4 regions of the Burkholderia cepacia ATCC 25416 genome follow, and region 1 is predicted to be linked to each of the others. Evidence: predicted binding sites of a transcription regulator. Region 1 holds the regulator's gene; each other region holds the start of a gene.
What was found. The regulator HrcA, encoded in region 1, represses chaperone genes, less so after heat shock. The targets are predictions, from matches to a motif close to TTAGCACTCNNNNNNNNNGAGTGCTAA.
Positions count from the first base shown of each region.

Region 2: the regulator HrcA is predicted to act here: its motif matches at 4,687-4,713, upstream of groES (co-chaperone GroES).
Region 3: the regulator HrcA is predicted to act here: its motif matches at 5,778-5,804, upstream of groES (co-chaperone GroES).
Region 4: the regulator HrcA is predicted to act here: its motif matches at 2,925-2,951, upstream of rpoH (RNA polymerase sigma factor RpoH).

Region 1 is NZ_CP012981.1:1,600,594-1,608,351, forward strand. It holds gene recN (DNA repair protein RecN) at 1-1,096, opposite strand, end outside; gene APZ15_RS07305 (NAD kinase) at 1,116-2,018, opposite strand; gene hrcA (heat-inducible transcriptional repressor HrcA) at 2,150-3,172, shown strand; gene hemH (ferrochelatase) at 3,320-4,393, shown strand; gene APZ15_RS07320 (RNA-binding S4 domain-containing protein) at 4,390-4,797, shown strand; gene APZ15_RS41690 (hypothetical protein) at 4,769-4,930, opposite strand; gene grpE (nucleotide exchange factor GrpE) at 5,287-5,832, shown strand; gene APZ15_RS07330 (thioredoxin family protein) at 5,843-6,253, shown strand; gene dnaK (molecular chaperone DnaK) at 6,401-7,758, shown strand, end outside.
Region 2 is NZ_CP012982.1:964,425-972,182, forward strand. It holds gene APZ15_RS21715 (ABC transporter permease) at 1-200, shown strand, start outside; gene APZ15_RS21720 (ABC transporter permease) at 222-1,010, shown strand; gene APZ15_RS21725 (sigma-54 interaction domain-containing protein) at 1,001-2,128, opposite strand; gene APZ15_RS21730 (class II aldolase/adducin family protein) at 2,259-2,939, opposite strand; gene APZ15_RS21735 (lipase family protein) at 3,320-4,603, shown strand; gene groES (co-chaperone GroES) at 4,746-5,036, shown strand; gene groL (chaperonin GroEL) at 5,049-6,689, shown strand; gene APZ15_RS21750 (hypothetical protein) at 6,875-7,758, shown strand, end outside.
Region 3 is NZ_CP012981.1:1,768,371-1,776,128, reverse strand. It holds gene ruvX (Holliday junction resolvase RuvX) at 1-70, opposite strand, end outside; gene APZ15_RS08025 (YqgE/AlgH family protein) at 67-645, opposite strand; gene APZ15_RS08020 (FimL-related protein) at 840-2,141, opposite strand; gene APZ15_RS08015 (rubredoxin) at 2,245-2,415, opposite strand; gene APZ15_RS08010 (hydroxymethylpyrimidine/phosphomethylpyrimidine kinase) at 2,670-3,536, shown strand; gene groL (chaperonin GroEL) at 3,724-5,364, opposite strand; gene groES (co-chaperone GroES) at 5,411-5,704, opposite strand; gene APZ15_RS07995 (response regulator transcription factor) at 6,364-7,134, opposite strand; gene APZ15_RS07990 (hypothetical protein) at 7,275-7,472, opposite strand; gene APZ15_RS07985 (GntR family transcriptional regulator) at 7,677-7,758, shown strand, end outside.
Region 4 is NZ_CP012981.1:410,514-418,271, reverse strand. It holds gene APZ15_RS01955 (cytochrome ubiquinol oxidase subunit I) at 1-1,280, opposite strand, end outside; gene cydP (cytochrome oxidase putative small subunit CydP) at 1,270-1,554, opposite strand; gene rpoH (RNA polymerase sigma factor RpoH) at 1,928-2,863, opposite strand; gene APZ15_RS01940 (acyloxyacyl hydrolase) at 3,222-3,791, shown strand; gene APZ15_RS01935 (nuclear transport factor 2 family protein) at 3,837-4,220, shown strand; gene leuA (2-isopropylmalate synthase) at 4,363-6,009, opposite strand; gene ybiB (DNA-binding protein YbiB) at 6,390-7,364, opposite strand; gene maiA (maleylacetoacetate isomerase) at 7,559-7,758, shown strand, end outside.

The DNA.
Region 1 (7,758 bases):
GCGCGCGCGCCTTCGACAGATGCCCGGCATCGGCGAGGTAGGCCTCTCGCGCCTTGGCCTGCGTCGCCTCGAGCGCACCGAGATCGGCGGCCGCGTCGAGCGCGGCGAGCTGCGCGCGGCGTGCCGCGTGTTCTTCGTGCAGCGTGTCGGGCGGCAACCGGAACTTGCGGGCGGTCGAGTGCAGCGCATCGAGGCGCGTTTCGACCTGCGCGAGCCGCTCGGGATCGAGATCGACGCGCTGCGCATAGTGCGACAGCGAGTAGACGGCTTCCTGCAGCTGGATCTCGGCCGGTTCGAGCGACGCGAGCGCGTCGCCGAGCGCGGTGTCGTAGTCGGCCAGGCTGCGCAGCTTCGACACGATCGCACCGAGCTGCGCGAGCATCGCGTCGTCGGCCTCGGACAACGCGTTGAGTGCGCCGCGCACGCCGTCGATCAGGTTCGCCGAATGCGACAGGCGCTTGTGCTCGTTGCTGACTTCGTCCCATTCGCCGGGCTGCGGCGCGAGCTTGTCGAGCTCGGCGAGCTGCCACGCGAGCTTTTCGCGTTCGAGCTGCAGCTCCCGCTCGTGCGCCTTCGCGGCCTCGATCGCCTGCGCCGCGTCGCGCCACACGCGCCACGCGCGCGCGACGTTCGCCGCATCGGCGACGAGCCCCGCGTGCGTGTCGAACAGCTCGCGCTGCGCGTCGGGCCGCATCAGCAGCTGGTGCGCATGCTGGCCGTGGATGTCGACGAGCATTTCGCCGAGTTCGCGCAGTTGCGCGAGCGTCGCGCTGGTGCCGTTGATGAACGCGCGCGACCGGCCGTTCGCGTCGATCACGCGGCGCAGCATCACGGTGTCCTCGGTGTCGAACGCGTGTTCGTCGAGCCAGCGCGCGACGCGGTCGTGCGGCGTGAATTCGGCGGTGATGTCGGCGCGGCCGCAGCCGGTGCGCACGACGCTCGCGTCGGCACGTTCGCCGAGCGCGAGGGCGAGGGCGTCGATCAGGATCGATTTCCCGGCGCCGGTTTCACCGGAAAAGACGGAAAAGCCGCTGTCGAATTCGAGATCGAGCGCGGCGACGATGACGAAGTCGCGGATCGAGAGGTGGCGGAGCATGGTGTCGGGCGGAGCGGCGTCAGGACGCCTTGTCGTCTTCGTTCGAGGCGTGTTCGTTCCAGTGCAGCTTCTTGCGCAGCGTCGCGTAGTAGCTGTAGCCGATCGGGTGCAGGAACGGCACTGTGTGCTTCGAGCGGCGCACCTCGATCGTGTCGTTCAGCTCGAGCGACGTGAACGACTGCATGTCGAAGTTCACGTTGACGTCGCGCCCGCCGACGATCTGGATCGCGATCTTCGAATCGTCGGGCAGCACGATCGGCCGGTTCGACAGCGCGTGTGGCGCGATCGGCACGAGCACGATGCCCTGCAGCTGCGGATGGAGGATCGGGCCGGCCGACGACAGCGCGTAAGCAGTCGAGCCGGTCGGCGTGGCGACGATCAGGCCGTCCGAACGCTGGTTGTACATGTACCGGCCGTCGACCGACGCGCGCAGCTCGACCATCCCGGAGAAGCCGCTGCGGTTCACGACGACGTCGTTGAATGCGAGCGCGTGGTAGATCGGTTCGCCGTCGCGCATGATCCGGGCCTCGAGCAGCGAGCGCTCCTCGCGCTCGAACTTGCCCGACAGGATCACCGGGACGAGTGCCTGCATGTCGGCCGCCGCGATATCGGTGATGAAGCCGAGCCGCCCGTGGTTGATCCCGATCAGCGGTGTCTTGTATGGCGCGAGCTGACGGCCGATGCCGAGCATCGTCCCGTCGCCGCCCAGTACGACCGCCACGTCGGCGCGCGCCCCGATTTCGGCCGGGGTCAGCGCCGGGTAGCCGGTGATGCCGATCTCGCGCGCGGTCTCGGCTTCGAAGACGACTTCGAAGCCCCGCTTGGCGATGCAGGCGGCCAGCGTGGCGAGCGGCTCGGCGATGTTCGGCGTGTTGCTCCGGCCGACGAGCGCGACAGTGTTGAACTGATTACCGGTTTTCATGCCGGCATTACACCATAGCTCGTTGACGAAAAGAACCGGCTGTGCGCTGACGGGGCCGGATCGGGTCGGCCCGCGCATCGGTGGCCGACGCCACTCGCCGCGGTCGCGCGGTTGCGCTAAAATTTTCCACCATGCTAGATCCTCGCGCACGAACCCTCCTGAAAACCCTGATCGAACGGTATATCGCCGACGGTCAGCCAGTCGGATCGCGCACGTTGTCCCGTTACTCCGGGCTCGAGCTGAGCCCGGCGACGATCCGCAACGTGATGTCCGACCTGGAGGAGCTCGGCCTCGTGTCGAGCCCGCACACGTCGGCCGGCCGCGTGCCGACGCCGCGCGGCTACCGGCTGTTCGTCGACACGATGCTGACGGTCGAGGTGCCGATCGACGCCGAGGCCGTCGCGCGGCAGGTGCAGAACACGCTGCAGGCCGGCGAGCCGCAGCAGCGCGTCGTGGCGGCCGCTGCGAGCGTGCTGTCGAACCTGTCGCAGTTCGCGGGCGTCGTGCTGACGCCGCGCCGCAGCCACGTGTTCAAGCAGATCGAGTTCATGCGCCTGTCGGACAAGCGCATCCTGCTGATCATCGTGACGCCCGAGGGCGACGTGCAGAACCGGATGCTCGCGACGCCGCGCGACTACTCGCCGTCGCAACTGACCGAGGCGTCCAACTACATCAACGCGCATTTCGCCGGACTGTCGTTCGACGAGGTGCGCCGTCGCCTGCGCGACGAGATTGACCAGTTGCGCGGCGACATGACCACGCTGATGCATGCGGCCGTGACGGCCAGCACCGAGGTGCCCGACACCGAGGACACCGTGCTGATTTCCGGCGAGCGCAACCTGCTCGAGGTGGCGGATCTGTCGTCCGACATGGCCCGGCTGCGCAAGCTGTTCGACGTATTCGACCAAAAGACGGGCCTCCTGCAACTGCTCGACGTGTCGAGCCACGCCCAGGGCGTGCAGATCTTCATCGGCGGCGAATCGACGCTCGTGCCGATCGAGGAAATGAGCGTCGTTACCGCCCCTTACGAGGTGAACGGGCAGATCGTCGGCACGCTCGGCGTGATCGGCCCGACCCGCATGGCGTACAACCGCGTGATCCCGATCGTCGACATCACCGCGCGGCTGCTGTCGCTCACGCTGAGCCAGCAGTAGCCTGCGAGCGCCAGCCCGATCCCGCCCCGTCATCGTGCCGCGGCGCCGCGTGCGCCGACAGTCGGCCGAACGGCCAGCCGACCGGCGCGAGGCGGCCCGCTATAATTGAGAGCCGTCCGGTCCCGTGCCCCGAGCACGTTCTTGCCCATGCGTTTCGATCTTGAGCCGCCTTCGAGTATCGCGGCTGCCCATCGCATCGGCGTGCTGCTGATCAATCTCGGCACGCCCGATGCGCCCACGCCGCGTGCCGTGCGGCGCTATCTGGCCGAATTCCTGTCGGATCCGCGGGTCGTCGAGATTCCGCAGGCCGTCTGGCAAGTGCTGCTGCGCACGCTGATCCTGCCGCTGCGCGGCCGCGCGTCCGCGAAGAAATACGCGGCCGTCTGGATGCCCGAGGGCTCGCCGCTGCGCGTGCATACCGTGCGCCAGACCGACGGCGTGCGGCACCTGCTCGCGTCGAACGGTTATCAAGTGCAGGTCGACTACGCGATGCGCTACGGCAGTCCGAACATTTCGCACGCGCTCGCGCAGTTCAAGCGCGCCGGCGTCGAGCGCGTGCTGCTGATGCCGATGTATCCGCAATACTCGGCGTCGACCACGGCCACCGCATTCGACGCCGCATTCGACGCGCTCTCGCGCATGCGCAACCAGCCGGAGGTGCGCACGATACGGCACTACGCAGACCATCCGGCCTATATCCACGCGCTGGCCGAGCAGGTGCGCCAGTATTGGGCGCAGCACGGCCGGCCGGACTTCGCGGCCGGCGACAAGCTCGTGCTGAGCTTTCACGGCGTGCCGAAGCGCACGCTCGACCTCGGCGATCCCTATCACGACCAGTGCCAGCAGACGGGCGCGCTGCTGATGGCCGCGCTCGGGTTGTCGACGACCGAGTGCCGCGTCACGTTCCAGTCGCGTTTCGGCAAGGCCGAATGGCTGCAGCCTTATACCGCGCCGACGCTGCGCGAGTTCGGCGAGGCCGGCGTACAGCGGGCCGACGTGTTCTGTCCCGGTTTCACGGCCGATTGCCTGGAGACGATCGAGGAGATCGGCATGGAGGTGCGCGACGAGTTCCTCGCCGGTGGCGGCAAGGCATTCCACCGGATTCCGTGCCTGAATGGCGCGCCCGCGTGGATCGGCGCGCTCGGCGAGATCGTCGCCGAGAATCTGCAGGGCTGGCCGGTCAAGGCCGCGCAGCCCGAAACGGTGGGTGAGGTGCGATGAATTACAAGATTTCGACCGAACCGGGCGCGAAGCTGCGCATCGACAAATGGCTGTGGGCGGCCCGGTTCTTCAAGACGCGCTCGCTTGCGACCGATGCGGTCGACAAGGGGCACGTGAAGATCGGCGGGGCTGCAGTCAAGCCGGCGAAGGAAGTGCGCGTGGGCGACGAGGTCGAAATTGCGATCGACGGCGTCGTCTGGCACATTGCCGTACTCGGCGTGTGCGACGTGCGCGGGCCGGCGAGCGTCGCGCAGACGCTTTACGAGGAAACGGAAGCGGGGCGGGCCGCACGGCTCGCCGAACTGGAGCGGCGCCGCACGTATCGCGAGCCGGCGGCCGAATTGCACGGCCGGCCGACGAAGCGCGACCGGCGCATCATCGACAGATTTTCTGGTGGGAGCTGAACATCTGGTCGAACGTCGCCCGCGCGCTCCCGTATTCGGTCGTGCGGTCGGTGACGGCTCCCGACAGGCAGATGGTGGTGGTGCCGGCAATGAGTACCAGCGCGACCACCGATATCGCAAAGGTCAGTTTCACGGTACTCCCCTCGAGAAGGGGTGAAAACGGCGCCAGGTGGTGGTTGTAAGGCGTCGGTCAGCTAAGGGTAAACACGCTTTTCCGACGCTTGAGTGGAGTGTAGTGCAGCGGGACTGTGCCAAGCTAGTACTTGCCAGGTAAGCGTTGTTACAGCCCGTTTCGCCTGCTTTGGCGGACTATGCGTGCGATGCACCGGTGCGACGCGCGGTTGTTTCGCGGCATTGGAGAATGCCGGCGAATAACCCTCTTGAAATCGCAGTTTTCACCCTTATTTGCACCAGCAATGTGCGGTGCCGCCGGGTATACGGTCCGGCGGTTGCCGATTTGGCTTCAACCTCTAATCGACTTTCAGCGACATGGAAAACACGCAAGAGAACCCGTCTACCCAATCGGCCGAAGATATCGGCAGCGAGAAGCAGGCGGCGCAAGGCGCTGCTCCCGCCGCCGAAGCAGCCGACGCGGCGCTCGCGGAGGCTCAAGCCAAGGTCGCCGAGCTGCAGGAGAGCTACCTGCGGGCGAAGGCCGAGACCGAGAACGTCCGCCGCCGCGCGCAGGACGACGTCTCGAAGGCGCACAAGTTCGCGATCGAGAGCTTCGCGGAGCACCTGCTGCCCGTGCTGGACAGCCTGGAAGCGGCCGTCAACGATACGTCCGGCGACATCGCGAAGGTGCGCGAAGGTGTCGAGCTGACGCTGCGCCAACTGACGAGCGCACTCGAGAAGGGCCGCGTCGTCGCGATCAACCCGGTCGGCGAGAAGTTCGATCCGCACCAGCACCAGGCGATCTCGATGGTGCCGGCCGAGCAGGAGCCGAACACCGTCGTCACGGTGCTGCAGAAGGGTTACACGATCGCCGACCGCGTGCTGCGTCCGGCGCTCGTCACCGTCGCGCAGCCGAAGTAAGGGCGTCGCGATGGGGCCCGCCGGCGTCGATCCGGCCGCATTTGACGCGTTCGACATGCAGGCGCTGGACGCCGGCACGTTCGACGCGGCGATCGACGGCGCGGGGGACGCGCTTGCGGTGGTGTTCTTCTGGGGCGTCGACTGCTTCAACTGCGAGATCGCGAAGAAGGCGATGCTCGCCCAGCCCGACGCCATCCGCGCGCTGGGCTTGAAGTGGTTCCATTGCAACGTGTACGAACACCACCAGCTGGGGCGCCGCTTCGGGCTGCACGGTGTGCCGACGTGGTTCTTCTTCCACCGCGGCAAGCGGCTCGGCCGCGCGACGGGCTGGCATGGCCTCGCGCAGTTCCAGGCGGCCGTGTCGGCGGCGCGCGCGAAAATCGCAGCGGCGGGCAGCGATCCCCTAGCCGGCGGCGATTGAAAAAATTTAATATCCGCATCGCTCGGCGGGTCTTGAAAACGGATCGGCCGGACGCATTTCGGGAACAGAGTTGAATTCTGGCGCGCGAAACCGCCCCAAAACGCGGGGTTTTGCGCAGCAAACAAGCATTTCTGGAGATTAGGAAAAATGGGAAAGATCATCGGTATTGACCTCGGCACCACGAACTCGTGCGTTGCCATCATGGAAGGCAACCAGGTCAAGGTCATCGAGAACTCGGAAGGCACGCGCACCACGCCTTCGATCATCGCCTACATGGACGACAACGAAGTGCTCGTCGGCGCGCCGGCCAAGCGTCAATCGGTGACCAACCCGAAGAACACGCTGTTCGCAGTGAAGCGCCTGATCGGCCGCCGCTTCGAAGAGAAGGAAGTCCAGAAGGACATCGGCCTGATGCCTTACAGCATCATCAAGGCCGACAACGGCGATGCATGGGTCGAAGCGCACGGCGAAAAGCTCGCGCCGCCGCAGGTTTCGGCGGAAGTGCTGCGCAAGATGAAGAAGACGGCCGAAGACTACCTCGGCGAGCCGGTCACGGAAGCCGTGATCACGGTGCCGGCGTACTTCAACGACAGCCAGCGCCAGGCAACCAAGGATGCCGGCCGCATCGCGGGCCTCGAAGTCAAGCGGATCATCAACGAGCCGACCGCAGCCGCGCTCGCGTTCGGCCTCGACAAGGCCGAGAAGGGCGACCGCAAGATCGCCGTGTATGACCTCGGCGGCGGTACGTTCGACGTGTCGATCATCGAAATCGCGGACGTCGACGGCGAAATGCAGTTCGAAGTGCTGTCGACCAACGGCGACACGTTCCTCGGCGGCGAAGACTTCGACCAGCGCATCATCGATTACATCATCGGCGAGTTCAAGAAGGAGCAGGGCGTCGACCTGTCGAAGGACGTGCTCGCGCTGCAGCGCCTGAAGGAAGCCGCTGAAAAGGCGAAGATCGAGCTGTCGTCGAGCCAGCAGACCGAAATCAACCTGCCGTACATCACGGCGGACGCGTCGGGCCCGAAGCACTTGAACCTGAAGATCACCCGCGCGAAGCTGGAAGCGCTGGTGGAAGATCTCGTCGAGCGCACGATCGAACCGTGCCGCATCGCGATCAAGGACGCAGGCGTCAAGGTGTCGGACATCGACGACGTGATCCTGGTCGGCGGCCAGACGCGCATGCCGAAGGTCATGGAGAAGGTGAAGGAGTTCTTCGGCAAGGACCCGCGCCGTGACGTGAACCCGGACGAAGCCGTCGCGGTTGGCGCGGCGATCCAGGGCCAGGTCCTGTCGGGCGACCGCAAGGACGTGCTGCTGCTCGACGTGACCCCGCTGTCGCTCGGTATCGAGACGCTCGGCGGCGTGATGACGAAGATGATCAGCAAGAACACGACGATCCCGACGAAGCACGCGCAAGTGTATTCGACGGCGGACGACAACCAGGGCGCCGTGACGATCAAGGTGTTCCAGGGCGAACGCGAAATGGCAGCCGGCAACAA
Region 2 (7,758 bases), on a different replicon from region 1:
CGTGGCTCGCGCTCGTCGCGGTCGAGCTGCTCAGCGCCGACAGCGGGATCGGCCAGATGATGGAACTCGCGCGGCAGATGCTGCGGCTCGATGTCGTGCTCATCGACGTCGCGGTGATCGGGCTGATCGGCTTCGCGATCGACCGGTCGATCGCGCTCGTGCAACGCTACGCATTGCGCTGGCAAGCGCCGTCGCACTGACCTGACTGGATACGCTTCGAAATGACGCTCGCCATACGCTCTCTCTCGCTCGCCCCGCTGCGCCGCCGCGCGCGCGGCTTCGTCGTGCCGGCCCTGCTGGTGGCCGCATGGCAGTTCGCGTCGTCCGGCGACGCGGCCCATCAATACGCGTTCGTGCCGTTGCAGCAGGTGGGCGCCGCGCTGGTCGAACTCGCCCGCAGCGGCGAACTCGCGACCGATCTCGGCGCGAGCCTGCGCCGCACGACGCTCGGGTTGGGCTTCGGCGTCGCGTTCGGGCTTGTATTCGGCGCGGCGATGGCGCGCTCGACGCTCGCGCGCAAGCTCGGCGAGCCGGCGTTCCAGGCACTGCGCTACGTGCCGCTGCTCGGGCTGATTCCGCTGCTGAGCCTGTGGGCCGGCACCGGCGAATTCGCGAAGGTGCTCATCATCGCCCTCGCCGCGTTCTACCCGATGACCACCGCCAGCTTCGACGGGCTGCGCCGCGTCGATCCGCGCTACGTCGAACTCGCGCAGTCATATCGCCTGACGCGTATCGGCCTGTGGCGCGACGTGCTGATTCCCGGCGCGCTGCCCGACCTGTTCGCGGGCGTGCTGCAAGCCGTGCCGTTCGCGTGGATCACCGCGACCAGCAGCGAGCTGCTGTTCAACGCGGGCGCGGGGGTCGGCAGCCTGATGCAGAACGCGCAGGCCGGTGCGCGCGCCGACGTGCTGCTGGTCTGCGTGCTGGGGGTGACGGCGCTCGCCGTCGGCATGAGTGCGCTATGCGAGCGGATCGCGCAGCGCGCGCTGCGCTGGCGCGATCACGCCTGACGGCGCAGCCGCGCGTCGGCGTCTCCTCCGTCACCCGCGTCGCGCGGCTTCAGGATGCCGAGCTGCGCGAGCCGCGCACGCACGATGTTGCGCGACTGGTCGAGCAGGCGCGACATGCGCAGCTGGTTGTGCTCGCTGTACTCGAACACGCTGCGGTAGACGGTGTCCTCGATGTGCTGCCAGAGCGACGGCGTGCCGAGATCCAGCAGCTCGATCACCGCATGGCGCAGCGCGTCGGTCGCCTCGGCCACGTCGCGCGCACGGCGCGGCGGTGCCACCGCCGGGGCGCGCGGGTCGTCGGCATCGGGCGCGAGCGACAGCGCGGAGAACTGCAGGTCGCCCACATCGATCGCGCCACCCGCACAGATCAGCACCGCGTGGTGGATCACGTTCTCGAGTTCGCGGATATTGCCCGGCCACGCGTGCGCGTGCAGCCGTGCGCGCGCGGCGTCCGTGAGCGTCGGCGCGGCGACGCGCAGCCGCTTCGCATAGGTGTCGATGAAGTGTTCGATCAGCGGCGCGATGTCGCCGAGGCGCTCGCGCAGCGGCAGCAGGCTCAGCTTCACGACGTTGAGCCGGTAGTAAAGATCCTCGCGGAAATTGCCGGCGCGCACCGCGGCTTCGAGATTCACGTTGGTCGCCGCGACGAGCCGCACGTCGATCTTCACGGTCTTGCGCGAGCCGACCGGCGTCACCTCGCGCTCCTGCAGCACACGCAGCAGCTTGACCTGCGCGGACAGCGGCAGGTCGCCCACCTCGTCCAGGAACAGCGTGCCGCGATTCGCGGATTCGAACCAGCCGGGCTGGCTGTTGATCGCGCCGGTAAACGCGCCGCGTTCGTGGCCGAACAGCTCGCTTTCGATCAGCGTCTCGGAGAATGCGCCGCAGTTGACCGCCACGAACGGGCCGTCATGGCGCTCGCTCAGCGAGTGCACGAGGCGCGCGATCAGCTCCTTGCCGGTGCCGCTCTCGCCGGTGACGAGCACGGTCGCGTCGCTCGGCGCGACGAGCTGGATGCGCTCGAGCAGCACCCGCGATTTGGGATCGTCGAACGTCAGCGCCTTCGCACGGATCGTGATCGCATGCGAATTCGGGTCCGGCAAACTGAAGATGGCCATGGCACGACCGGCGTGTTGAACGGGGAAGGTTCGACGATAGCAAGGCGCGCGCCGGGGATGAACCAATTCATCGAGCTATCGGTATGACGGCGGCCGGATTGCGCCGGCCGCCGCGCGAGCTCACGCGATGTCACGCGAGACCGGTCATCTTCCATTGCTGCTCGAGCGCGCCCGGCCCGAACTCGAGCGAGCCGCCGAGCGGCTCCGCGAGCGCCTGGAAATACGCGGCTTCCTCGAGGATCAGGATGTACTTCGACACGTCGAGGATCGATTTTCCCCAGAAGGTTGCACCGCCGTTCGCCTCGATGATCGCCGGTACCTCGGGGTCGCGGCGGATCGTGTCGACGATGAAACGCGGCTCGCCGGGACGACGATCGACGTACACCGGAATCTCGCGGGCGCGCGTGTAGCGCGCAGCCGGCGCATAGCGGATCGGCAGCGGGCGATGCGCGCTCGCCCATGCGCCGAGATACGGGCCGTGCACGTGGATCACGACACCGACGTCCGGCGCCTCGCGGAACACGTCCGCATAACGCGGCCCGTTGCCGCCCGCGCGTGCGTCGCCATGCAGCACGTCGCCGTCGAACGTCACGACGACCGGCTGGATTTCCTGCGAGGCGGCCCACGGGCTCGGCGCCGACAGCGCGACGACGAGCTCGGTGCCCGGCACGCGCTGGAACGCCTGGAACGTGTTGGTCGCGGACAGCGTGCGCGTGTCCTTCAGCACGCGTGCGGCCTGCGTGAATTCGCGCGTGGCACGCTCGACGAATGCCACGAGTTCGCCGCTGTCGATGGTTGGGGTAACGGACATGAGGATGGTTTCCTTGATCGGGTGGACGGAGGGAATCGCAACGCAACGTCGCGACACACGCCGACCGGATCAGCAGCAATCGTGCCAGCCGGGCGCGCCCGCATCGAACGCCCGCGCCGCGGTGCGGGCCGGTCATGCACGATGCACACGGCACGATCCGTGCACCGGCCTTTGTTGCGGGAGCAACAGCCCGCCGGCCCGGATTGCTGCGCGACGCGCAGCCGGCGCATGCGTGCGGCACACGCGGTACGACGCAACGGCCCGTCGCGCCGCGCGCCGCACATGCAACAGATGCGCTGGTTCGAAACTTGCGTCGTGCTCGGCCCGCGCCATGCACCGTCCGGCGCTTCCGATCCGATCTCATCGACCTCCATCCGACCATGACGCTCCTCCCCCTGCGCGGCTGCGCCGCGCGCGCACTGCTGGCTTCGGCGCTCGCCGTATCGTCTTTCCTCTCGCACGCGGCTTCGCCCGGCCGCGTTCCCGCGCCCGACCCGCTGCAGGGCGACGGCCGCGTGTCCGCGTTCTACACGTGGGACCGCGACATTCCGGCGACGCCCGGCGCGCTGCTGCGCACCGAGCCGCTGCCCGCGACGCTCGGGCTCGCGAGCGCGGCGCGCCAGTTGCGGATCCTCTATGCGTCGACCGACGGTGTCGGCGGTCACACGCCGATCGCCGTGTCGGGTGCGCTGTTCGTGCCGCGCGGCACGCCGCCCGCCGGCGGCTGGCCGATCGTCGCGTGGGCGCACGGCACGTTCGGGATGGCCGACATCTGCGCGCCGTCGTGGTTCGGCCGCTCGTATCGCGACGTGCGCTACCTGAACGCGTGGCTTCAGCAGGGGTTCGCCGTCGTCGCGACCGACTATCAGGGGCTCGGCACGCCGGGCCCGAATCCGCAGCTCAACAACCGCTCGAACAGCTACACGCTGCTCGACAGCGTGCGCGCGGTACTCGGCGGCGTGCCGGGTCTCGCGAACGAGGTCGTGCTCGTCGGCCAGTCGCAGGGCGGCTCGGCCGTGTTCGCGGCGGCCGGCTACGCGCCCGCGTATGCGCCCGAACTCGCGATCCGCGCGACCGTCGCCACCGGGACGATCTACAACGCATCGCCCGCCACGCTCGCGTCGCTGCCGAAGTTCGACAGTGCCTACCGGCGCGATCCCGAGCGCGTCGATCCGACACTCGCGTACGAGTTCTACTCGGTGCTCTCCGCCCAGCAGATCGACCCGTCGCTGCGCGCCGACGAAGTGCTGACCGACCAGGCGTTGCCGATCCTCGAACAGGCGCGCATCGGTTGCCTCGCGTCGCTCGAGGACGATGCGGCGCTCGCGCACCTCACGCATGTGAACACCGTGAAGCCCGGCGGCGATGCCCGGCTGAAAGCGTGGTGGGACGCGTACCTGACGTACCCGACGCTGAAGATCGCGACGCCCGTCTTCATCGGCGCGGGCGCGGACGACGGGCTCGCGCCGCTCGAACTCGCGCTCGCGAAGGACGCGTGCGCGGCGGGCACGACCGTCGAAGCGCACCTGTATGCGGGCCGCGAACACAACGGCACCGTGAACGCGTCGCTCGCCGATTCGATCCCGTTCGTGAAGCGCGTGCTTGCCGGCGAGACGATCCACCCGGTCTGCACGCCCGCCGCGCAGCAGGCCGTGTCGCGGTAACGCGCGCCGCGCGCTTTGCACGCCGGCGCGAATGCATTTCCGAATCCGTTATTGGATCGCGCCGCCGCGCATTTTTATACTCGTCAGCACTCTCTTCCAAAGAGTGCCAGCCAATCTCGACAGAACAGCACAGGACGAACCTATGAGCCTACGCCCCTTGCACGACCGCGTGATCGTGAAGCGACTCGACCAGGAAACCACCACCGCGTCGGGCATCGTGATCCCCGACAGCGCCGCGGAAAAACCCGACCAGGGTGAAGTGATCGCCGTTGGCCCCGGCCGCAAGGATGCGGACGGCCAGCGCATCGTGCCCGACCTGCAGGTCGGCGAGCGCGTGCTGTTCGGCAAGTACGCGGGCCAGGCCGTCAAGCTGGACGGCACCGAGTTTCTCGTGCTGCGCGAGGAAGACATCGTCGCAGTCGTCAACCAGTAACGGAGCGCAATCATGGCAGCGAAGGAAATCATTTTCAGCGACGTCGCACGGGCCAGGCTGACCGAAGGCGTGAACATTCTCGCGAACGCGGTGAAGGTCACGCTCGGGCCGAAGGGCCGCAACGTCGTGCTCGAACGCAGCTTCGGCGCGCCGGTCGTCACCAAGGACGGCGTGTCGGTCGCGAAGGAAATCGAACTCGCGGACAAGCTGCAGAACATCGGCGCGCAGCTCGTGAAGGAAGTCGCGTCGCGCACCAGCGATGCGGCCGGCGACGGCACCACGACGGCCACCGTGCTGGCGCAGGCGATCGTCCGCGAAGGCCAGAAGTACGTCGCGGCCGGGCTCAATCCGCTCGACCTGAAACGCGGCATCGACAAGGCCGTCGCGGCGGCCGTCGACGAGCTGAAGAAGATCAGCCGCCCGACCACCACGAGCAAGGAAATCGCGCAGGTCGCGACGATCTCCGCGAACGGCGAGGAATCGATCGGCCAGCGCATCGCGGAAGCGATCGACCGCGTCGGCAAGGAAGGCGTGATCACCGTCGAGGACGGCAAGTCGCTCGCGGACGAGCTCGATGTCGTCGAGGGGCTGCAGTTCGATCGCGGCTACCTGTCGCCGTATTTCATCAACAATCCCGACAAGCAGATCGCCGAGATCGAAAGCCCGTACATCCTGCTGCACGACAAGAAGATCTCGAACATCCGCGACCTGCTGCCGGTGCTCGAACAGGTCGCGAAATCGGGCCGGCCGCTGCTGATCATCGCGGAAGACGTCGAAGGCGAAGCGCTCGCGACGCTGGTCGTCAACAACATCCGCGGCATCCTGAAGACGGTGGCCGTGAAGGCGCCCGGCTTCGGCGACCGCCGCAAGGCACTGCTCGAAGACATCGCGATCCTGACCGGCGGCCAGGTGATCGCCGAGGAAACGGGCCTGACGCTCGAGAAGGCGACGCTGGCGGAACTCGGCCAGGCGAAACGCATCGAGGTCGGCAAGGAAAACACGACGGTGATCGACGGCGCGGGCGATGCGAAGAACATCGAGGCGCGCGTGAAGCAGATCCGCGTGCAGATCGAGGAAGCGACGTCGGACTACGACCGCGAGAAACTGCAGGAACGCGTCGCGAAGCTCGCGGGCGGCGTTGCAGTGATCAAGGTCGGCGGGGCCACCGAGATCGAGGTGAAGGAGAAGAAGGACCGCGTCGACGACGCGCTGCACGCCACGCGCGCGGCCGTCGAGGAAGGCATCGTGCCGGGCGGCGGCGTCGCGCTGATCCGCGTGCGGCAGGCGATCCGCGAACTGCAGGGCGTGAACGCCGACCAGAACGCGGGCATCAAGATCGTGCTGCGCGCACTCGAGGAACCGCTGCGCCAGATCGTCACGAACGCGGGCGAGGAAGCAAGCGTCGTCGTCGCGAAGGTGGCCGACGGCTCGGGCAACTTCGGGTACAACGCGCAGACGGGCGAATACGGCGACCTCGTCGAGTCGGGCGTGCTCGATCCGACCAAGGTCACGCGCACGGCGCTGCAGAACGCGGCGTCGGTCGCGGGGCTGCTGCTGACGACCGACGCAACCGTGTTCGAAGCACCGAAGGATGCGGCACCGGCGGCTGCGCCGGGTGGCCCGGGTGCGGGCGGGCCGGGTTTCGATTTCTGATGACCCGACGCGTATGCCGGTTCGCCGGCATGCGCGACCGGCACGCACAGCGAAACGCAGGCAACGCGTGGCGACGAAAGTCGTCACGCGTTTTTTGCATGGGACTGGCAAAAACGGGCGGCGTGGCGGGCCGCCGGCACGCTCGGGTAAGATGAACGCCCGTCCGCCGCCCCGCCGTCCACGCCATGCCGACCGTACAAACCATTCTCGACGACTACGAACGCCTCGGCTGGACCGGCAACGATCCGATGTCGCGGATGCTGGCGCTGCGGCGCGACAACCCGGCGGCACTCGCCGACCTCGTGATCGCTTCGTTCGATCGCGAGCTGTCGCATGCGACCTTCCTCGACGCCGCACTCGACCTGATGGACGACACCGCTTTCGCGAACGTCACCGCCGCAGCGTGGCAACGCGTCCGCGACGGCGCATGGAACACGCGGCTCGCGAGCGTGTTGTCGAGCGCGGCAATACAGGCGCCGCAGGTATTTGCCGGTCACTGGGACGTGTTTCTCGACGTTGTGACCGCGAAGCGGTCGCCGCACCTGTACTACGAGGACAACGCGTGGCGAATGCTCGATCCGGCGACGATCGATGCATGGCGCGGCCGGCTTGCCGAGACCCCTATTGACAGGGGCGCGGCGCACGCACGCGCCGTCGCGCTGCTTCATTCGCGACACCCTGCGGCCGTTCGCGACGCGGCGGCGCGGCTGTTTTCCGACGATCCGGGCAAGTGCGCCAACTGGCTCATGTCTGCCGGCTATGCGCAGGAACACGACACGTTGCGCGCGCTGCATGGCGAGTCGCCGCTACACATCGACTTCGGCCCGACGCTGCGTGCGCCGAGGCTCCGCGAGATGCCGAAGTGGAAACGCGAGATTGACGCGCATCACCCGACCTGGCACGCACGCGATTCGCATCGATCGGGCGCGCGCTTCGGCGGCGTGTCGACGCATCGATGCGGCCTGTGTCACGAGCCGCTGCATCGGTTGCTGACGCTACCGCAACCCGCGGCAGCCGGCATCGACAGCGCGACGCCCGTATCGTTCGACACCTGCCTGTCGTGCGTCGG
Region 3 (7,758 bases), 170 kb from region 1:
CGACGCCGATACGTTTTTCGCCGTAGTCGAACGCGAGCAGCGTCGCATCGCGCGCGCTCGCGCCACTCATGCGTGCCCTGCTTCGCCGGACAGCATCGACGAACTGACGCCGAGCAGGCCGAGCGCGGCTTCGAAGCGCTCTTCGGCCGGCGTGTCGAACACGATGCGCGGATCGGCTGCAACCGTCAGCCAGCCGTTGCGGGAAATTTCTTCCTCGAGCTGCCCGGCCCCCCAGCCCGCATGCCCGAGCGTCAGCAGGAAGCGTTTCGGGCCGTTGCCGGTCGCGACCGCCTCGAGCACGTCCTTCGACGTGGTCATCTCCAGCCCGCCCTCGACGGACATCGACGAGTTGTAGCTCGCGCCCTCCACCGGTTCATGCAGCACGAAACCGCGCTCGGTCTGGACCGGGCCGCCGAAATACACCGGGATGTGCAGCAGCGGCTCGATGTCGAGCTTCAGGTCGATGCGGTTGAACAACGATTCGAGGTCGATGTCGGTAGGACGATTGATGACGAGGCCGAGCGCACCGCGCTCGCTGTGATCGCAAAGATAGACCACCGTTCCTGAAAACGTCGGATCCGCCATGTTCGGCATGGCGATCAGGAACTGGTTGGTGAGATTGATGCGATCGGAAGGCTTTGACATGGTTTGAATTTTAGCAAAGACGCCGCGGCCTGACCGGGCCGCGATCAACAAGCAACGCCGCGCCGCGCTGGCAACGGCGCGCGCGGATCACACGGCACTCTAACACGCGCGCGGGCGCTGTCGGCAGCGTGTTGCAGGCCCGCGCGGCAAGGGCCGCCGCCGCGTGTTCATCCCCTTGCTCGTCCCCCTGTTCGTCAGGCCCGGCCGAGCGCCGCGCCGAGCGCGCCGGACGCCGCGGTGAGGTCCGGCGGCGCCACGCCGGCGGCGATCTTCAGCAGCGCCGCGCGCAGCATGTCGGACGCGTGGCCGTGCGCATCGAGGCCGCCGTCGGCGAGCGGCACGCCGTGCGCCGCACGCCGCCACGCCAGGCCCAGCGTGTCGGCCAGGAGCGCCGCATGGCCGAGCCCGAGCGCGCATGCGGCCGTACCGACCCGGTAGGCAGCGCCGGACGCGTGCCACGCGGCCCCCGCGTCGGCCGCGGCCGGATCGGCAGCGAGGTCGGCCATCGACGCATCGGCCGTCTGCAGGAAATCCTCATAGGCATGCGCATTGACCGTCACGACGCCAAGCGCGCGGGTCGGCGCGGCGGCAACCGCATCGTGCTCGGCCCGGGCGGCATCGGCCTCCCACAGCGCCTCCGATGCGGGCGTGCCGGCGACGTGCCAGTCGACCGTCAGCCCGTAGTCGTGCAGCACGTCGACGAGTGCGACATCCTCGGCTGCGGCGCCGAACAGCGCGAAATCGCGCCACAGCAGCGCCACCGTCTCGCGCACAAGTTCCGGCGGCGCACTGCGCCGGCCCTGCGCGTGCTCGCCGAGCAGCAGGTTCGTCCGCGCGAGAAAGCGCTTCAGTTCCGGCGCGCCGCTGGCGCGCAGCGCGCGCACGCACGCGGCCGCGAGCCGCCAGAAATCGTAGGGATCGTCGCCCGCCAGCACGGCCAGCATCGCGTCGAGTTCGGCGAGTGCCGCATCGGGCGCGCCGTGTCCCGCGCGCAGCACGCCAAGCAGCGCCTGTTCGTAGCGGGCACGAATCCGGGTCGCAAACGCATCGGGCAACGCGCGCAGCGTGGCCGGCGGCACCGCGCGGCCGACGAGCGCGAGCGCGTCGAGCGGCGCGCTCGCGCGCAGGTCGGCGGCGCTTTGCGCGCGCAAAGCACGGAAATGTTCGAAGAGAACGGGCGAGCAGGCGAGCTCGCGCAGGTTGTGGCGGCCGACGGCCGCGCGGAAATCGCGCAGCGCGGCCCGCCAGCCGGCCGAAGTCGGCTCGACGGCGACGAGCGGCACGGCGGCCGACAACTGCCCCGCGAATCGCGCGGCCGGCAGCCAGCCGGCTTCCGCCAGCACGGCCGCCGCGGCGGACAGCGGCGCGGCCGCGTCGTCGCGACGCTCGAATGCGTCGGTAGCCGCCGCAAGCCACGCGTCGGCCGCGCGCACGGCCCCGCCGCGCGGGTTGGGCAATGCGTCAGGGTGGGGAACGTTCGCCGGTTCGGGCCTCATGCACACGCGCGCCTGTCATCGTCAAGTCGCTCGCGCAGGCCTCGGCGCGCGAGCGCCGGGCCGATGCGAGGCCTGAGCGGTGTGCCGTGGGCCGAGGGTCCGGTCAGATCTGGACCATCTCGAAGTCTTCCTTGCGGGCGCCGCATTCAGGACACGTCCAATTGATCGGGACGTCTTCCCAGCGCGTGCCCGGGGCGATGCCCTCTTCGGGCAGCCCGGCTTCTTCGTCATAAATCCAGCCACAAATCAGGCACATCCAGCTCTTGTATTCCATCTTAAGCCGCGTCGGGAAAGTCGGTAAATTCGGGAGCCATGATGGTACCGTGTCGGGGCCGGACTGCCTAGCAATCGCGCTGGAGTAAGGCGACTACGTTGCGCTGCGCTAAAAAATCCGTCGTGCGGGCCGGATTCCGCCGCATAATGGCTGAAAAGTGCGGCCTGCCGGGCAACACAGGGCCGAAAACGCCCATTTCGCCTCGCCGTCCGCATGTCCGTCGCTTTCCCGTTTTTCTCTTGCCCCATTTTTACATGTCCAGCAACGCCCCTCCGATCGTCCTCACCTTCGGCCTGTCCGATCCCACCGGCGGCTCCGGCCTCCAAGCCGATCTGATGACCCTGGCGAGCATGGGCTGTCACGGCGTGTCCGTCCTGACGGGCTACACGGTGCGCGACTCGGCCGCCTGCGACGAAGTCACCGGCCTTGATCCCGACGTGGTCGCCGCCCAGGCGCGCATGCTGCTCGAAGACATGCCGGTTGCCGCGTTCAAGATCGGCGCGGCGACGCGTGCGGAAGTCGTGAGCGCGATCGCCGAGGTCGTCGCCGACTACGACGGCGTGCCGCTCGTACTCGCGCCGGACTTCACGCTCGACGACGAACACGTGCTCGCCGCCGACGACCTGCGCGAATCGATCGCCGACCTGCTCGCGCCGCAAACCACGCTGCTGGTTGCCGACTACGCGACGCTGATCGCGCTCGCGCAGCCGGACGGCGACGCCGAGGCGCCGAATCTCGACGCAGCCGTGTCGCACCTGCTGTCGCAGGGCTGCGAGTACATCCTGTCGTCCGAGACCGGCTCGCATCGGCTCGTCAACACGCTGTACGGCGAAGAAGGCCAGTTGCGCGAGGACATGTGGGATCGTTCGCCGCATCGGCTGATGGGCATCACCGACACGCTGGGCGCGGCCATCGCGGCACTGCTCGCGAACGGCCAGGAGCCGCCCGAAGCGGTTCGTGAGGCACAGGAATACCTGTACCAGGCCGTGCGTGACGCGTTCCGGCCCGGCATGGGCGCGTATTTGCCCGACCGGTTCTTCTGGGCGCGCAGCAATGAAGACGCGGATACCCCGCCGGCGGTGAAGGTCGACCCGGTGCCGAGGACGTCGCACCGGCATTGAGCCGGACACGGCGGGCACGTCCCGCCGTCGCGGCGAACTCGCAGCGCGATCCTTGCCGCACCCGGCCGTCCCGCGCCCGCCGCCGATTCAACGGCACCAATAAAAAAAGACCCGCATCGCTGCGGGTCTTTTCTTTTGGCTGGAACGCGCATCGCTGCGCGCTCCGGACACCATCGACCGAAGTCGATTACATGTCCATGCCCATGCCGCCCATGCCGCCCGGCATGCCGCCCGGCATCGGTGCGTCTTCCTTCGGCAGTTCGGCAACAGCTGCGTCCGTCGTCAGCAGCAGGCCTGCAACCGAAGCTGCGTTCTGCAGTGCGGTACGCGTGACCTTGGTCGGGTCGACGACGCCGGCTTCGACCATGTCGACGTACTCGCCCGTCGCTGCGTTGTAGCCGTAGTTGCCCGTACCTGCAGCAACTGCCGCCACCACGACGCTGGCTTCTTCGCCGCCGTTCGTGACGATCTGGCGCAGCGGCTCTTCCATTGCGCGCAGCACGATCTTGATGCCGGCGTTCTGGTCGGCGTTCGCGCCGGTCAGGCCTGCGATCGCGGTGCGAGCGCGGATCAGCGCAACGCCGCCACCTGCCACGATGCCTTCTTCCACAGCTGCGCGCGTTGCGTGCAGTGCGTCTTCGACACGTGCCTTCTTTTCCTTCATTTCGACTTCGGTCGCTGCGCCGACCTTGATCACTGCAACACCGCCGGCCAGCTTGGCCACGCGCTCTTGCAGCTTTTCACGGTCGTAGTCCGACGTCGCTTCTTCGATTTGCGCGCGCACTTGCTTCACGCGTGCTTCGATGTTCACGGCTTCGCCTGCGCCGTCGATGATCGTCGTGTTTTCCTTGCCCACTTCGATGCGCTTCGCCTGGCCCAGTTCTGCCAGCGTTGCCTTCTCGAGCGTCAGGCCGGTTTCTTCGGCGATCACTTGGCCGCCCGTCAGGATCGCGATGTCTTCCAGCATCGCCTTGCGACGATCGCCGAAGCCAGGCGCCTTGACCGCAACGGTCTTCAGGATGCCGCGGATGTTGTTCACGACCAGCGTTGCGAGCGCTTCGCCTTCGATGTCTTCCGCGATGATCAGCAGCGGACGGCCAGCCTTCGCGACTTGCTCGAGCACCGGCAGCAGATCACGGATGTTCGACACCTTCTTGTCGTGCAGCAGCACGAACGGGTTGTCGAGGACGGCGACTTGCTTTTCCGGGTTGTTGATGAAGTACGGCGACAGGTAACCGCGGTCGAACTGCATGCCTTCGACGACGTCGAGTTCGTCGGCCAGCGACTTGCCGTCTTCGACGGTGATGACGCCTTCCTTGCCGACCTTGTCCATCGCTTCAGCGATGCGATCGCCGATCGACGTGTCGCTGTTCGCCGAGATCGAGCCGACCTGTGCGATTTCCTTGTTCGTCGTGCACGGCTTGCTGATCTTCTTCAGCTCGTCGACAGCCGCTGCGACTGCCTTGTCGATGCCGCGCTTCAGGTCCATCGGGTTCATGCCCGATGCGACGTACTTCATGCCTTCGCGAACGATCGATTGCGCGAGGACGGTTGCCGTCGTCGTGCCGTCGCCTGCGTTGTCGCTGGTCTTGGAAGCAACTTCCTTGACCATTTGCGCGCCCATGTTCTGGAGCTTGTCCTTCAGCTCGATTTCCTTCGCGACCGACACACCGTCCTTGGTGACCGTCGGGCCGCCGAAGCTGCGCTCGAGCACCACGTTGCGGCCCTTCGGACCCAGCGTGACCTTGACTGCGTTGGCGAGAATGTTCACGCCTTCGACCATCTTCGAACGGGCGGAATCGCCGAATACGACGTCTTTAGCTGCCATCTTCTAACTCCTTGAATTCTTGGGAATATGTACCGTCGGTGGACGCTTACTTGGCGTTGACCACGGCCATGATGTCTTCTTCGCGCATGACCAGCAGTTCGTTGCCGTCGACCTTCACGGTCTGGCCTGCGTACTTGCCGAACAGGACGCGATCGCCGACCTTCACGTCGAGCGCGATCGGGGCGCCCTTGTCGTCACGCTTGCCCGGGCCGACCGCCAGGACTTCGCCCTGATCCGGCTTTTCAGCAGCGGCGTCGGGGATCACGATGCCCGAGGCGGTCTTGGTTTCCTGATCCAGGCGCTTGACGATCACGCGATCGTGCAAAGGACGAAGGTTCATATTCACTCCTCTCTTGACTGAGATTGAAGAACGCTTAGGGAATCTGCCCGGCTTATCGCCCGGCAGAGAATTGTTAGCACTCTCGTGCAGCGAGTGCTAATTATATGGACGGGTTTTGACAAATTCAAGAAGGGGGAATGACGGTTTTTTTCGGGCCGGCGAAGCCCGCTCGACCTCGAACGTTGCTCACCCGAACGTGAACCCAGGGCAACCTCGACGAACCAGGAACACCCCCGATATGTCCTGCAAAAACAATAGCTTGGACATAAACCCGGGCGACAGCCCGAGAAACCGGGAAGACGCCGCGCGCCACTTGCTCGATCCGTCCCCACCGGAAAACCGCACGGCCACGATCCCTCAGGGATATCCCGCGTATCCGGGCAAACCCAGGCAAATTATATGGGGTACGGATACCCCACTGCGCTTGCGGGGAGGAAGCACTGCCCCGCATTCGTCCCCTCTGGACAAGAGAAGTTCATCATCTTGCTGCGCCATGGCTGGCGCACGGAATCGCACAGGACCCGGACGACCCGCCCGTCGACACGTCATGCATCGGATCCACGAAATCGCCGGCGCGAAGCGGGCTGCCCGCGCGATAACCGCCGAGAGCAGCCCGGATCACCTTCACACAATTAGACGGACGAATCTCCCGGAATTGTCTAAACCAGCGCGGAAGCAGGGCTCTCGACAATCGCACGCTGCGGGACCGGGCCGCGGGCCGCAAAATTCTCCGCCATCGAAAAGTCGTCGACCATATCGAGCCGGTAGCCATGCGTATACACGGCACTCAATTGAAGCCCGTTTTCCGGACGAAGCGCCAATTTTTGTCGAAGTCGATAGATATGCGTGTCGAGGCTCCGCGATGTTCCATCGAGCGCTCGCCCCCACGCCAGCGTCGACAGGGAATCCCGGGAAAGCACGCTCCCGATGTTGGTGAACAGGAAATTTGCCAGCGCAAATTCCTTTGCCGTCAAGTCGATGATCTTTCCGTGCACGGCGATTGTGCGCGCCAGCGGGTTCAACACATACGCTCCGACCTCGACCCTGCTGTCGGGTTTCTTGTTGCGGCCATTTCGACGCAACAGCGCGTTGACGCGAGCGGCCAACTCGATCTCGCGGAACGGCTTGCCGATGTACTCGTCGGCTCCTGCGTCCAGCGCGGCGGCAACGTCTGCTTCAAGCGTTCTCGCGGCAAGGAACAAAACGACCGGTTCGTCTCCGACGTTGGCCCGAATCCAGTGCAGCAAATTCAGGCCGTTGGCATCTGGAATTCGCCAATCGAGCACAATGAGTTCGACCCTCTCCTTTTTCAGAAACTGAACAGCCCGCGTGCTATCGCACACCCGGAAAATTTCCTGACCCGACCCGCGCAGCGCCCTTTCAAGGGCCGACGCCTGATCGTGATCCCCTTCCACTAACAAGATACTCATAACACCCCCAGCCTTCGTCGACCCGAATGATTTTCATCGCACTCCAAATCGATCGCCTGAATACACAGGTCTGAACTTATGTCTTGTTTTTGATAATGCCGACCGATTGAAACCAACCTCGCCTCACCCCAACATCAACCTCAAAATCCAGCGATACACGACCTTGCAACCTTGCCCGTCATCAACTTCTCCAAGTACCCGCTGTTCCGTGCCCAACACCAAAGAGCGGCGTCGACGATGCGGATTGGCAGACCGTCGCGAGCCTGCCAGGCAAGCCGGCGCCTGGATTGCCATTTCATGCCGGCCTCGATAGCGAACGACGCGTCGAGCAAACTCATGGCCCGTCCTGGCTTGAAATGGCGCATCCACATACCATGCCACTCAAATGTTACTGACATATCAGTAGGATATCGAGACACCTGCCAGAGATCAAAGGGGGGTAAACCCGTTCCTTGACCTTGCCCTTTTTAAGTCTCGAGTTGAAAACAAGGGGGGACCTGACTAATATGTTAGTGATATTCTTCAGGCAAACACTTAGGCAAATGAACGGACTGACTGGCAGTACCCTGGCCGAACAAGCCCACGATAAACTCGAGGAACTCATCGTCACGCTGGAGCTTGCAC
Region 4 (7,758 bases), 1.2 Mb from region 1:
AGGAACCAGCGGCGGTTGTCCTGCAGCAGCTGCCGGCGCGCGCAGAGCCAGAACGCGGCGACGAAGGTCGCGAGGAACAGGAAGCCGAGGAACACCATGATCCGGAACGAGAAGAACACGGGCGCGACCGGCGGGATCGTCTTCTTCGCGGCGGCCTTGATCTGCTCCGGCGTCGCATCGACCACGTTCGGCGTGAACTGCTTGAGCATCAACCCGTAGCCGAGATACTGCTTGTGCTGGTCGAACAGTGCGCGGGTCGCATCGCTCGTGTCGCCTTCCTTGATCTTCTGCAATGCGCCGTACGCCACCATCCCGCTCTGGATGTGCTCCTCGCTGCGCTTCGCGAGTTCGCGCAGGCCGATCACCGGCTCGTCGATCGAGCGCGTCGCGATCAGGCCGAGCGCGTACGGGATCTTGATCGCGTAGTCGGTGCGCTCTTCCTTCTGGTTCGGGATGCCGATCAGCGTGAACGAGGCCGGCGCCGGCTGGGTTTCCCATTCCGATTCGATCGCGGCGAGCTTCATCTTCTGCACTTCGCCGGTCGTATAGCCCGACTCGTCGCCGAGCACGATCACGCAAAGCGTCGACGCGAGACCGAAGCCGGCCGCGACCGCGAACGAGCGCAGCGCGAAGTCGGTGTCGCGCTTCTTCAGCAGGTACCACGACGAGATGCCGAGCACGAACATCGCGGCCGTCACGTAGCCGGCCGACACGGTGTGCACGAACTTCACCTGCGCGACCGGGTTGAACAGCACGTCGAACAGGTTCGTCAGCTCCATGCGCATCGTCTGGTAGTTGAACTCGGCGCCGACCGGGTTGTTCATCCAGCCGTTCGCGACGAGGATCCACAGCGCGGACAGGTTCGAGCCCAGCGCGACGAGGAACGTGACCATCAGGTGCTTGACCTTCGACAGGCGGTTCCAGCCGAAGAAGAACAGGCCGACGAACGTCGATTCGAGGAAGAACGCCATCAGGCCTTCGACCGCGAGCGGCACGCCGAAGATGTCGCCGACATAGTGCGAGTAGTACGACCAGTTCGTGCCGAACTGGAATTCGAGCGTGATGCCGGTCGTCACGCCCATCGCGAAGTTGATCCCGAACAGCTTGCCCCAGAACTGGGTCATGTCCTTGTAGACCTGTTTGCCGGTCATCACGTAGACGGCTTCCATGATGACGAGCAGCCAGGACAGGCCGAGCGTCAGCGGCACGAACAGGAAGTGGTAGAGCGCCGTGATGCCGAACTGCAGACGCGACAGATCGACGACTTCGCTACTTATCATGGTGGTCTCCCTCGGTGGGTGCAGGCGCCGGCACCGAGAGCAGCTTCTCGGCGACGGCGGCAGGCGGAAGCGACATGTGCTCGGCCTGCGGATGATTGAAGAATGCGTATTTGAGCGACATCAGGAGGATCAGCTTGACGATCAGCACCAGGCTGATGTCGCGGGCGAGGGTCGGGCCGCGTGCCCATGCGGCGATGCGCGCACGCCAGCCGATCGTGCCGGCCGGCCGCGGGGGAGGCGGCGCAGGCTCTTTATTGATCGAGATCAAGGCGATTATCCTGAATCGATTTACGTCGGATTGGGGGCGACTTTACGTCGGATTTATGACGGCCGTGAAGCTGTTTTAATCCTTTTGCGCCTGACATGCCAATTTTAAAAGGACTGCTTTCCGATGCCGAGTGCTGCGCTGCGGCAGACCGTCGCGAAACACGGGCCGAAACTTGAGGCAGATCAAGGTTATGCGGAAGGGGCCCGCGAACCGTCCAATACCTGATTAAACAGGTCAATTGATCGACGGAGAAATGAGCGAAGAAGCGGGCGGAGAGGCGAGGGATAAACCGGCTAAAAACCGGTGAAAAAGTCGGGCGAAAAAAAACCGCTGCCGGTCAGGCAGCGGTTTTCGATGAAGCTTTCCGAATCGCCGGTATTTATGCGTATTCGGCGAGGGCGGTGCGCATCTTCTTCATCGCGCTCGCCTCGATCTGGCGGATGCGTTCCGCCGACACGCCGAACTCGGCGGCGAGATCGTGCAGCGTCGAGCCGCCCGAGCCGTCGTCGTCGACATGCAGCCAGCGTGCCTCGATGATGCGGCGGCTGCGCGCGTCGAGCGCGTCGAGTGCCTGCGCGATGCCGTCCGTCTGCAGCGAGTCGCGCTGACGCGCGGCGAGCACGGCGGTCGGTTCGTTGTGCGAGTCGGCCAGGTAGGCGATCGGTGCGTACGACTCCTCGCCGTCTTCGACTTGCCCTTCGAGCGCGATATCGCCGCCCGACAGGCGCGTTTCCATTTCGGTCACGTCTTCGCGCTTGACGTTGAGCTCTTGTGCGAGGCCGTCGATTTCCTCGGGCGTCATCGCCTGCATGCTCTTCTTGTGGCTGCGCAGGTTGAAGAACAGCTTGCGCTGCGCCTTCGTCGTCGCGACCTTCACCATGCGCCAGTTGCGCAGGATGTACTCGTGGATCTCGGCCTTGATCCAGTGGATCGCGTACGACACGAGACGAACGTTCTGGGCCGGATCGAAGCGCTTCACGGCCTTCATCAGGCCGATGTTGCCTTCCTGGATCAGGTCGCCGTGCGGCAGGCCGTACCCGAGATAGTTGCGCGCGATCGACACGACGAGCCGCAGGTGCGACAGCACGAGGCGGCGTGCCGAGTCGAGATTGTTGTTTTCGCGGAATTCGGTCGCGTACTGGCGTTCCTCTTCTGCCGTCAGCAGCGGAATGCGATTGACGGCCTGGATATACGCGTCGATGTTGCCAAGCTGGCCCGGCAACATCGATTGAGCTGCGAGCGCCAGCGAGCCTGCCGATTCGGCCTTGGCCGGCGCCGGGCTCAGGGTGTTCGGGAGGGTCAGGGCGTTGCTCACTAAAAACTCCTTTGGAATCAGGGACAAACCCCCGGTCTCGAATGAGATTCCGTGGGGCATCTTAGCACTCCCGCAAGCTGAGTGCTAATTCCTTAGAGCAAGCGTGGGCATCGGAGTTCCCGTTTTTCTATCGAGTTAGTCGAGTCGATAGTCTATTCTGCGACAGGGGAGGCGACGCGAAGTTCCGTAAGCCGTTGTTTCAGATGGTAATCAGTAGACGATTTCAATTTTTGTTGTTTTGGAAGGAAGCCATTTCGCTTCGTGATGCCGATCCGAAAAGTCCTTTACCATACCATTCACTTCGCTCGAGCCGGCCGAAGCGGCAGGTTCCATTCAACCCACAAAGTTGGAGTGTCAGATGAACAATAAGAAGAATCGCCGGCCCCGCAGCCGGCTTGTCCTGCACGCGATGCTGGCGGCGTCCCTTCTGGGAGGATCGGGTGCGGCATTCGCGGATCGATGGGGGATTCAGGCGGGCGGCGGTTTTTCGGATCGCCACGGGGTCGACAAGGGCGATCTCGGCGTGGTGTGGGATCCGGGCTGGAACTGGTGGGAAATGGGCGGTTGGCACTTCGCGTTCGTCGTGGAAGGGCACGCGGGCTACTGGCACACGGGCGGCAACGTTCACGGCAGCATCGGCGAATTCGGCGTGACGCCGTTGTTCCGCTTCATCAAGAGCGCCGGGGAGATTCGCCCGTTCATCGAGGCTGGCGGCGGCGTCCGGCTGCTGACGCACCCGACGATCTCGGATCATTTCTCGCTGGGGACCGCGTTCCAGTTCTCGCCGACCGCGGGGGTGGGGGTGCAGTTCGGCCAACGGCAACAGTATCAGGTCGGCTACCGTTTTGAACATGTGTCTAACGCGGGTATCAAAGAGCCGAATCCTGGTATAAATTTCCACCAGTTCTACGTGCAGTACAACTTCTGATCCGCACGCCCGCGCACGGCGTGCGCGTTGCCGAGGAGTCAGGCGATGGCGAAGGTGATCGATGCGATCCGCGCGCTCGAGCGCGATCGGTTCCGGGCGATGGTGGACGGCGACGGCGAGGCGCTCGGCGCGCTTTTGTCGGACAAGGTGTTCTTCGTGCACACCAACGGCAAACGCGAAACCAAGCAGCAGTTCATCGACGCCATCGTCGCCGGCCGCCGCCGCTATCGCCAGATCGAAATCCAGTCGCAGGACGTGCTGCCCGTCGGCGATGAAACCTGCGTCGTCACCGGGCGTGCGTTGATCGAGATGGAAACGAACAACGGCGGCCTGGTCTTCCCGATTGCGTATACCTCCGTCCACACCCACGAACAGGGCCGCTGGAGCCTGTTCGCGTGGCAGGCGACGCGGTGCGCGACCGAGACATGAGCGCGCGTGGCGCCCGTTTTCATGTCCCGATCGAAGCGGCCTCCTGGGCCGCTTTTTGCTGCCTCGTGCGGCGCGGATCGCGCGGCGCACGAGCGGTCACGCACCGCTCGCTGACGTTTGAACCCTGAAACGGAACCGTCCGTCAGGCCGCCGCGCGGCGATCCGCGCAGTGCCAGGCCGAGCGGTTGATCGCGCTGACGAGCGCATCGAGCGCGGCGCCCGCCGCATCGGCGTGCAGGCCGACGCCGTGCCGCAGCGGCGCATCGCCGACCCGGCAGCCCACCGATACCGCGATCCGCCCGTCCGTCGTGCGCGCGTGTTCGCACGAAGCGATGTCGATCGCGACGCCGGCGGCGGCTGCGAATGCCGCGGCCAAACGTCGCACGGCATCGTCGGGTGCGATATCCGCCGCGGGCGCCGTCGCGATCTCGCGGTTCTGCCAGCGCGCGCCGTTGCCGTGGCGCGCGGCCGGGCCGTCGGTGTCGAAGAATTCGCGCGCGAACAGCGCGCAGATCGCGTCGCCCGTCACTTCTTCTCCCGACGCGTCGGCAAGCGTCTGCACCGCGTGGCTGAATTCGATCTGCACGCGCCGCGTCGGCGTGAAGCCCATCCCGCGTTCGAGCAGGAACGTCGCGCCGCCCTTGCCGGACTGGCTGTTGACACGGATCACCGCGTCGTAGCTGCGGCCGAGGTCGGCCGGGTCGATCGGCAGGTACGGCACTTCCCACGGCGCGTCGGGGCGCTGCTGCGCGAAGCCCTTGCGGATCGCGTCCTGATGCGAACCGGAGAACGCGGTGAACACGAGGTCGCCCGCGTACGGGTGGCGCGGATGCACCGGAATCTGGTTGCAGCGTTCGACGACGCGGCGCACCGCGTCGATGTCGGAGAAATCGAGGCCCGGATCGATGCCCTGCGTGTAGAGATTCAGCGCGAGCGTGACGAGATCGACGTTGCCGGTACGCTCGCCGTTGCCGAACAGGCAACCCTCGATGCGGTCGGCGCCCGCGAGCAGCGCGAGCTCGGCCGCCGCGACCGCCGTGCCGCGGTCGTTGTGCGGATGCACGGACAGCACGATGCTGTCGCGATACGCGAGGTTGCGGTCCATCCATTCGATCTGGTCGGCGAACACGTTCGGGCTCGCGGCTTCGACGGTGGCCGGCAGGTTGACGATCATCTTATGGTCGCGGGTCGGGCGCCAGGTTTGCGCGACCGCGTCGCAGATCTCGCGTGCGAACGTCAGCTCGGTCATGCTGAAGGTTTCCGGCGAGTACTGGAAGGTCCACTGCGTGTCGGGGCGCGCGACGGCGTGCTCCTTGATGATGCGCGTGCCGTCGACCGCGAGCGCCTTCACGTCGGCCTTCGACATCCCGAACACGATGCGGCGGAACGACGGGCAGACCGCGTTGTACAGGTGCACGATCGCGCGCGGCACGCCTTCGAGCGCGTCGAACGTGCGAGCGATCAGGTCTTCGCGCGCCTGCACGAGCACTTCGATCGTCACGTCATCGGGAATCCGCTTGTCGTCGATCAGCTTGCGGACGAAATCGAAGTCGGTTTGCGACGCCGACGGAAAACCGACCTCGATCTCCTTGAACCCGATCGCGACCAGCATCTCGAAGAATTCGAGCTTCTGCTCGATGCTCATCGGCTCGATCAGCGACTGGTTGCCGTCGCGCAGGTCGGTGCTCATCCAGACGGGCGCGCGCTCGATGGTGCGCGACGGCCATTTGCGGCCATTGAGGCGGACGGGCTCGAACGGACGGTACTTGTCTTGCGGATTGCGCTGCATCTTCTGGACCTCGGGTCTCAAGTCGCGAGCGAAGACGGGCGGCATGGGCGACGGTTGGCGCTGCCTCGCTCCGCGGCACGCGAGCGCGCTGCGGATGCGGATGATCTTCGCGAATCGGCCGACGGATAGACGGACGAATGCTGACGACTTCGGGTTGTAAAAACTGCGAGAGGGGTACTGCGAGGAACTGCTGGGAGGGACCGTGCGGACAGCACACGGCGCTACGACAGCCTTAGGCTAGTCGTAGCGATAGCGGCCGCGCTAGGCGGCCGGAGGTAATTCGGAGGGTGTTCGGAAAGGAACGCATGACGGCAACTCTATGCCAGGATGCGCCCGCGTGTCAAATGCCCGGCGCGCGGGGCCGGTTCGCAGGCGTGCCGTCAGCGCGCGATGCGGGTGATCTGCACGATCGTCGCGACCTGGCGGGCGACGGTGTCGGGCACCGGCACCTCGCCGCGCAATACGGCGTCCGTCCACGCGGCCGTCGTGGCCGCATCGCGCGATTCGGGCAGGGCGACGGGGGGCGCTTCGGTCGACGAGCGCTCGGCCTCGATCAGCGTGTCGCACACGCCGTCGTGCAACCAGTCGACCTGCACCTGGCGCCGCGTGTCGGCAACGGCTTCGCCCTCGGTGCCGCGCGCGAGCAGCGCGCCGCCGAGCGCGGCGTCGGGATGGTCGCGGAACAGCTGCGCGAGGCTGTCGCGGTACGGCGGGTGCGTGTAGTTGACGAGCCGCAGGCCGGCCGGTGCGAACGGCTGCAGGATCTTCACGAGCGTGTGCGTCGAATTGCGCACACCGAGCACGCGGCGCATCGACAGCAGGCGCGCGATGCGCGGCGCCAGCACCTCGATCGACGCGAACGCGACGCGGCGCTCGGCAAGCGTGTCCTCGATCGCATCGTGCGACGCCGACGGAGCAAGCGACAGCGCCGAGAAGATCTCGGCGCTCGTCACGCGGCCCGGATCCTGCTCGACACCATGCACGAGCACCGGCACGCCTTCGCGCGCGAGCAGCAGTGCGAGCAGCGGCACGAGGTTCGGCTGCTTGCGCGCGCCGTTGTAGCTCGGGATCGCGACGGGACGGAACGCCGCGTCCTGTACGTGCACGGGCTCGAACGACGCCTGCGCGGCGGCGAGCATCGCGGCCAGCTCGTCGGCGGATTCGCCCTTCAGCCGATAGGCGATCAGGATCGCGCCGAGTTCGACATCCGACACGCGCGCGTCGAGCATCGCGCGATAGAGCTCGAACGTGTCCTCGGCGGACAGTGCGCGTGCGCCGTTCGGGCCGCGGCCGATTTCCTTGATGAAGCGGGCGCACGGGAACGGAACGGCGGCGGGATCGTGGGAAGCGGTCATCGGGGCGTGGGGCGGGCGGCCGGCATCGGGCCGCGCTGTGAGCGGTGAGGAATGCCCGAGTATCGCACGGGCGCGGACGACGCAAGCAAGGGGGGCGCATCGCGGCGCGCTACACTCTGCTTCCCGGCGGTGCGCGCGCCGGCTGCGCCGCGCCCGTGCCGTTGCCGGCCGAATACGACTACGAGAGACATCCCATGAAGCTTTACAGCTATTTCCGCAGTTCCGCGTCGTACCGCGTGCGGATCGCCCTGAACCTGAAGCAGCTGTCGTTCGACTATGTTCCCGTGCACATGCTGCGTGACGGCGGCGAGCAACTGAAGGACGCGTACCGCGCGCTGAATCCGGACGCGGTCGTGCCGACGCTGACCGACGGCGACGCGACGCTGCAGCAGTC